3 regions of the Cellulosimicrobium sp. EB106-03-01-XG111 genome follow, and region 2 is predicted to be linked to each of the others. Evidence: predicted binding sites of a transcription regulator. Region 2 holds the regulator's gene; each other region holds the start of a gene.
What was found. The regulator HrcA, encoded in region 2, represses chaperone genes, less so after heat shock. The targets are predictions, from matches to a motif close to TTNGCACTCGNNNNNNNCGAGTGCNAA.

Region 1: a site for HrcA is predicted at 1,215-1,241, ahead of groES (co-chaperone GroES). Genes of this name have one in related genera too.
Region 3: a site for HrcA is predicted at 1,321-1,347, ahead of AC3WT4_RS12470 (Hsp20/alpha crystallin family protein). Genes of this name have one in related genera too.

The regions. Positions count from the first base shown of each region.
Region 1 covers NZ_JBYTEQ010000007.1:172,465-174,723, forward strand. The annotation lists gene AC3WT4_RS09045 (THUMP-like domain-containing protein) at 1-1,146, opposite strand, end outside; gene groES (co-chaperone GroES) at 1,385-1,681, shown strand; gene AC3WT4_RS09055 (WhiB family transcriptional regulator) at 1,870-2,160, opposite strand.
Region 2 covers NZ_JBYTEQ010000002.1:186,566-188,824, forward strand. The annotation lists gene dnaJ (molecular chaperone DnaJ) at 1-541, opposite strand, end outside; gene hrcA (heat-inducible transcriptional repressor HrcA) at 648-1,664, opposite strand; gene AC3WT4_RS02895 (MFS transporter) at 1,744-2,259, opposite strand, start outside.
Region 3 covers NZ_JBYTEQ010000015.1:53,703-55,961, forward strand. The annotation lists gene AC3WT4_RS12465 (double zinc ribbon and FHA domain-containing protein) at 1-733, shown strand, start outside; gene AC3WT4_RS12470 (Hsp20/alpha crystallin family protein) at 741-1,226, opposite strand; gene AC3WT4_RS12475 (biotin transporter BioY) at 1,565-2,259, shown strand, end outside.

The DNA of each region.
Region 1 (2,259 bases), on a different contig from region 2:
CCGGAGCTGCTCGGGCGTGACGGCCGTGCCCCGCTTCTTGATCGTCAGGCGCCCCACGCCGCGCTCGCGCAGGTAGGAGCGCAGCCGCTTGAGGACGAACGGCATGGTGTCGAGCACGCGGTAGCCGCGCGCGAGGCCGTCCGCGAGCCCGGTCGCGTCGAGCGGCGCCGGGGAGTCGGTCGTCACGTACGCGATGGTCCGGTCGAGCAGGCGGCCGCCCAGCCCGCGGGCCGCGTGGGCGACGAGCCCGGCCCGGATCACGGCGCCGTCCGGCTCGTAGAGGTACTGCCCGACGGCGCCCACCTCGGGCACCACGTCCGCGTCGCCCGGGCGGTGGGCGATCCGACGGGTCGTGGTCCGCTCGGTCCCGTCGGGCCCGGTCCACGACGACAGCACGAGCGCGGAGCGTCCCGGGCCCTCGGGCGCGAGCGGGCCGAACCAGAGCCCGGCCTCCACGACGTCGCCGTCCACCGACACCCATTCGGTCTCGGCGTCCTCGGGCAGTCCGGCGTGCGGGATGCCCGGACCGACCTTGATGCCGACCGCGGGCACGCGCTCGCGCAGCGTCCACACCGCGTCGAGCGGCGGCGCGTAGGCCTTCGGGTCGAACACGCGCGTGCCCGCGCGCGTGCGGCGCGCCGGGTCGGCGTACACGCCCTCGATCCGCTCGCCCTCCAGGTCGAGCGCGAGCCCGTCGCCGTGGCGCACCTCGGCCTCGGGGAAGTGGCGCAGGTTGACGGTCGCGATCGCCGCGGTGAGCTCGTCGACGTCGGTCGCGAGCACCTCGAGCTCCGCGGCGGCGAACGCGAGCGCGTCGACCCCGATCCCGCTCGTGAGGTCTGCGACGCGCCGGATCCCCGCCTCCTGGTACCGCCGGGCGTGCAGCCCCGCGACGACGAGCCGGCTCGCCTGCTCCAGCCCTGCCTGCGTGAAGAGCATGCCGTCGGCGAACGCGCCGAGCTTGCCGTGCGCCGCAGCGCGCAGCCGGGACTGGGTGAGGGCCGCGGCGGCCAGGTCCGGGTCGACGCCCTTCGCGCGCAGCCCGGCCGCGAGCACGAGCGCCTGCTGCTCGTCGTACGGCGGGAGCGCGCCGAGCAGGGCCCAGCCCTCGGGGCTGAGCAGCTTGGTCAGCGTGGCGGCGTCCATGGCGTCGATCCTTCCACGGGGGCCGGGGACCACGCGCAGCCGGGGCCAGGTCGTCCGCAGGACGGACGTTGGCACTCGCCTTGACCGAGTGCTAACCGGGACCTAGATTTGAGACGTGCCGCCACCGCTCGCGGAGGCGGCACCACGTGCGACCAGGCTGTCCGGCACCCGCGACGACGGCCAGCCGGTGCGCTCGACCCATCCGTTGCAGTTCTCACCGCGAAAGGGGAGGTCCGACGTGTCGGTCCCCATCAAGCCGCTCGAGGACCGGATCGTCGTGAAGGCCCTCGAGGCCGAGACCACGACCGCATCCGGCCTGGTCATCCCGGACACCGCCAAGGAGAAGCCCCAGGAGGGCGAGGTCCTGGCCGTCGGTCCGGGCCGTGTCGACGACAACGGCAACCGCGTCCCGCTCGACGTGTCCGTCGGCGACAAGGTCATCTACAGCAAGTACGGCGGCACCGAGGTCAAGTACGGCGGCGAGGACTACCTCGTCCTGTCCGCGCGCGACATCCTCGCCGTGGTGGTCGGCTGACGCCGACCCGGTTCAGCAGCAGGGCCCCGCGACCGACGGTCGCGGGGCCCTGCTGCGTTCCGTGGCCGGTCGCCCCACCGGTGGTCCCACGGGTCGTGCGCACGGGCGCCCGGTACGACGTCGGACCGGGGCCGTGCAGGTCTGCTGGTGGCGCGGGGGCACCGAGGGTGGTGCCAGGCGAGGGTACGTCAGCCGGTGCGGCGGGCGCCGCCCGCGAGGATGGCGGCGCGCTCGTCCTCGCTCAGGCCGCCCCACACCCCGTACGGCTCGCGCACGCGGAGCGACTGCTCGCGGCACTGCATCATCACGGGGCACGAGTGGCAGATCGCCTTCGCGGCCTCCGCCCGCCGTCGTCGCGTCGAGCCGCGCTCACCCTCGGGGTGGAAGAACAACGTGTCGTCCGCGTCGCGGCACGAACCCTGGTACTGCCATTCCCACAGCTCCATGACGGGCCCGGGGAGCCTCGAGATCTCTGCCATGCCGAACAACCTACAAGCGTTGCAAGGGTTGTTCAAGTCCCCTGTGAGGAAAAAGTGAACGAGCAGGTTGAACCGCTCGTGGAGCGGTGCGAGTCTGCC
Region 2 (2,259 bases):
GCGCGCTCGTCATGACCTGGCCGAGGAACGAGCGCGCGACGCGCTGGACCGTGCCGCGGCCGTGGCACACCTCGCACGTGCGCGGCGAGGTACCCGGGCGGCAGCAGGTGCCGCCGCACGTGCCGCACACGACCGCCGTGTCGACCTGGAGCTCGCGCTGCGCGCCGAACGTCGCCTCGGAGAGGTCGATGTCGAGCCGCACGAGCGCGTCCTGGCCGCGGCGGGCGCGCGGGATCGGGCCCTGCTGCGCCTGGGCGCCGCCGAAGAACGTCTCGAAGATGTCCTGGAAGCCGAACCCGCCGCCCATGGGGCCGCCGCCTCCGCCACCGGGGGCGCTGGGGTCGACGCCGAGGTCGTACTGCTGGCGCTTCTCCGGGTTGGACAGCACCTCGTACGCGCGCGCGACGTCCTTGAAGCGGTCGCCCGCCTCCTCGCCCGCGACGTCCGGGTGCAGCTCGCGCGCGAGCTTGCGGTACGCCTTCTTGATCTGGTCCTGGCTGGCGTCACGGGCCACGCCGAGGATCTCGTAGTAGTCGCTCACACGTCACTCTCTGCTGGTGCGGGTCGTGAGGCCGGCTCGGAGCCGGTCGGGAGGGGTCGGGGGTGGTCGTCGAGCGGGCCCGCCGCGGGCGGGGAGACCGCGGGGCTCACGTGCCGAGCACCCGTGACAGGTAGCGCGCGACCGCGCGCACCGCCGCGATGGTGCCGGGGTAGTCCATGCGGGTGGGCCCGATCGAGCCGACGAGCGCGACCGTGTCACCGTCGTTACCGTAACCGGTCGTCACGACGGAGGTCTCCGCGAGGCCCTCGAGCTGGGTCTCGCGACCGATCCGGACGCTCACGCCCGACTCGGCGGCCATCTCGGTGAGCAGGCCGAGCAGGACGACCTGCTCCTCGAGCGCCTCGAGCACGGGGCGCAGCGCGTGCTCGAACCGCATGCCCGCGCGCGCGAGGTTCGCCGTGCCGGCCAGGACGAGGCGCTCCTCGCTCTCCTCCGCGAGCGTCTGGGCGACGAGGTCGCCCACCGCGCGGACGAGCGGGGCGTCGTCGGGGTGGAAGCTCTCGGTCACGGCGGCGAGACCGGTCGCGAGGTCCGTGAGGCGCTTGCCCGCGGCCGCGGCGTTGAGCCGTGCGCGCACCTCGACGAGGGTCCCCTCGTCCGGCAGGCTCGCTACCTCGAGCGTGCGCTGCTCGACGCGGCCCGTGTCCGTGATGATGACGACCAGGAGGCGCGACTCGCCGACGGGCACGAGCTCGAGGTGGCGCAGGCCCGACCGACTGAGCGACGGGTACTGCACGACGGCGACCTGGCCCGTGAGCTGCGCGAGCAGGCGCCCGGCGCGCGCGATGACGTCGTCGAGGTCCACGCCCTCGGACAGGAAGGTCTCGATGGCGCGCTTCTCCGGTGCGGACAACGGCTTGACGCCCGAGAGGCGGTCCACGAAGAGCCGGTAGCCCTTGTCCGTCGGGATGCGGCCCGCGGACGTGTGCGGCTGCGCGATGTACCCCGCGTCCTCGAGGGCCGCCATGTCGTTGCGGATCGTGGCGGGCGAGACGCCGAGGCTGTGGCGCTCGGTGAGCACGCGCGACCCCACGGGCTCGCGCGTCAGGACGTAGTCCTCGACGATGGCCCGCAGCACCTCGAGCCGGCGCTCCTCGCTCACGTCCACCTCCCGCGTGCCGCACCGTCGCCGCCCGGGCGGGCGTGCGGGCGTCGGCACTCTCGACCTCCGAGTGCCAATCCTACGCGTCCGCGCGGCCCGTCCGGCGGTCCTCCGCTCGTCGCGAACGCAGGTCGAGGAGTCCGACCGCGAGCGCGACCGCGACGAGGCCGATCGTCACCAGGAGCGCGCGCCCGGTCGCGTCCGCCGCCGAGTCGCCGCCCGCGAGCCCGCCGTAGTACACGGACAGGACGACGGAGATCCCGACGGCCGACCCGATGCGCTGGCCGAGCTGCAGCATGCTGCCCGCCACCCCGGCCCGGCTCACCGGCACCTCGGACAGCGTGAGCGTCTGGTTCGGCGCGATGACCGTCCCGCTGCCCGCACCGGCGACCAGCAGCGCGACCGCGAGCGCCGGGCCCACGGCGCCCGGGTCGTTCCCGAGCGTGCGCACGACGACCTCCGCGGCGACCACCCCGACGAGCACGAGCACCACGCCGACGACGACGAGCTCGCGGCCCCAGCGCGCGACCCAGCGGCCCGAGAACCACGCCGACACGCCCGACGCGACCGCGAACGGCGTGCCGACGAGCCCCGC
Region 3 (2,259 bases), on a different contig from region 2:
GGAGCCCGCGTCCGCGCTCTCGCTCGATCCGCCGTCGCGCCCCACGCCGGCGACCCCGGCCGCACCCGCCGCCGCACCGGCCGCACCCGCCGCACCGGAGGCAGGCGTCGCGTCGGGCGCGACGCCGCCGCCGCTCCCGGCCCCGGCTCCGGCCGCGTCGCCCGCGTCCGCGGCCAGCCCGCCGCCGGGCGCCTCCGCACCGCCCGAGGCTCCGGCGTCGACCCCGCCCCCCGGGACCGCCGCGGGTGCGCAGCCTGGCGGTGAGCCCGCCGACCCGGCCTCTCTCGCGCCGTCGGGCGCGCACCTGCCGACGCCGCCCGTGCCCGGGCCGGACCAGTGGGTCGTCGAGATCTGGATCGACCCCGACTGGTACGCGGCCCAGCAGCCCGAGGACCCCATGCCGTCTGCGGGCCTGCCGGGGCTCGTGGTGCTGCGCGAGCGCAGCGTGCTCGTGGGGCGCCCGTCGGTCTCGCGCGGCATCCACCCGCAGGTCGACTGCGGCGCGGACACCGGGGTCTCGCGACGGCACTGCCAGCTCAGCACGGACGGCCAGCGCTGGTGGGTCGAGGACCTGCAGTCCTCGAACGGCACCTACGTGAGCCCCGCGGGCGAGCCGCTCCCGACGGACCCGATCCCCGCCGGCCAGCGACGCGAGCTGGCCGACGGGGACCGCGTGTACCTCGGGGCGTGGACGCGCCTCGTCGTCCGCAAGGCGCTCCCCGGCGAGGCGTGAGCCCGGCTCAGCCCTCCGACGCCTGAGGCTCGGCCTCGGCCGTGATCTGGGTCGCCGCGCCGCCCGCGCGGTGCGCGACCTCGATCCGGCGGGGCCGGGCCTCCTCGGCGACCGGGATCGTCAGCGTCAGCACGCCGTCCTCGTACGACGCCGTGATCTTGTCGAGCGCCAGGCCGCGCCCCACCGTGAGCTGGCGCGCGTACGTGCCGGACGGCCGCTCGCGCGCGAGCCACTGGACGTCCGGGTCGGTCCGCGGGCTCCGCTCGGCGCGGATGGTCAGCGTGCGGTCCTCGACGGACACGTCGATCGTGCCCGGGTCGACGCCCGGGAGGTCCATCGTCAGCACGTAGTGGTCCCCGGCGCGGAACAGGTCGAGCGGCATGCCGCCCGAGGCCGCCGAGGCCGCGGTCGCGCGGGCGCCGGACGCGAGCTGGCCCACCAGGCGGTCCATCGCGTCGAAGGTGCTCGTGAAGGGGTCGGTCATCGCAGCCACACCTCTCACCTCCTCGTCGCACGGTCCCGGGCGGTCCGGGACCGGTCGGTGCTCCCGCGAGGCAGGCACCCCGCGGGCGGCTACAGCTCCTGTTTTAGCACTCTCCCCCCGAGAGTGCCAAGAGGTGCGACGGGGCGTGTCGACCGGCCACGCAGGCCGCGTTGTGCGGCTCCCACACCCGCCCCGCACCCGCGCCCGGGAGCGGTTGGAGGTTCCCTCCAACGGGTTGTGGGATCCGTGCACGGCGGGCCGCCGAGGTGGTCGCGAGCGCCGTCGCCCGACGACCGCCGTCCCGGCCAGAGTGGACACGCCCGACCACCGACAGCAGGGAGCCCGCGATGACCGACGCCCGCACGGAGACGCCCACCGCCACCCCGTCCGCCCCGGCGCCCACGGCCCCGGAGGTGCTGCGCGACGCACCGCGGGACGTACCCGACCGTCGCCGCGGCCGGTTCGCGCTCGACGCCGGCGACGCGGCGCGGGTCGCGACGTTCGCCGCGCTCCTCGCCGCACTCGGCCTGCCCGGCTCGATCGCCCTGTTCGGCAACGCGGTGCCCGTGACGCTCCAGACGCTCGGCGTGATGCTCGCGGGGGCGGTCCTCGGCGCGTGGCGCGGCTCGCTCGCCGTCGCGACCTTCCTCGCGCTCGCCGCGGCCGGGCTCCCCGTCCTCGCGGGCGGGCGCGGCGGGCTCGGGGCGTTCGTCGGGCCGTCCGCCGGCTACCTCGTCGGGTTCCTCGCCGGCGCGGCCGTCGTCGGCCTGCTCGTCGACCGGCTCCGGCGCGTCACGTTCGCACCCGTGCTCGTCGCGTGCCTCGTCGGCGGGATCGCGGTCGTCTACGCCGTCGGCGTCCCCGTGCAGGCGCTCGTCACGGGCGTGCCGCTGCCCACAACCGCACAGCTCTCGCTCGTGTTCCTGCCCGGCGACGTGCTCAAGGCGCTCGCCGCCGCCGCGATCACGGTGGGCGTCGTGCGCGCCTACCCCGCGGCCCGCCCGGCCCGGCGCCCGACCGGCGCCAACCGTGCCGCGGCCGA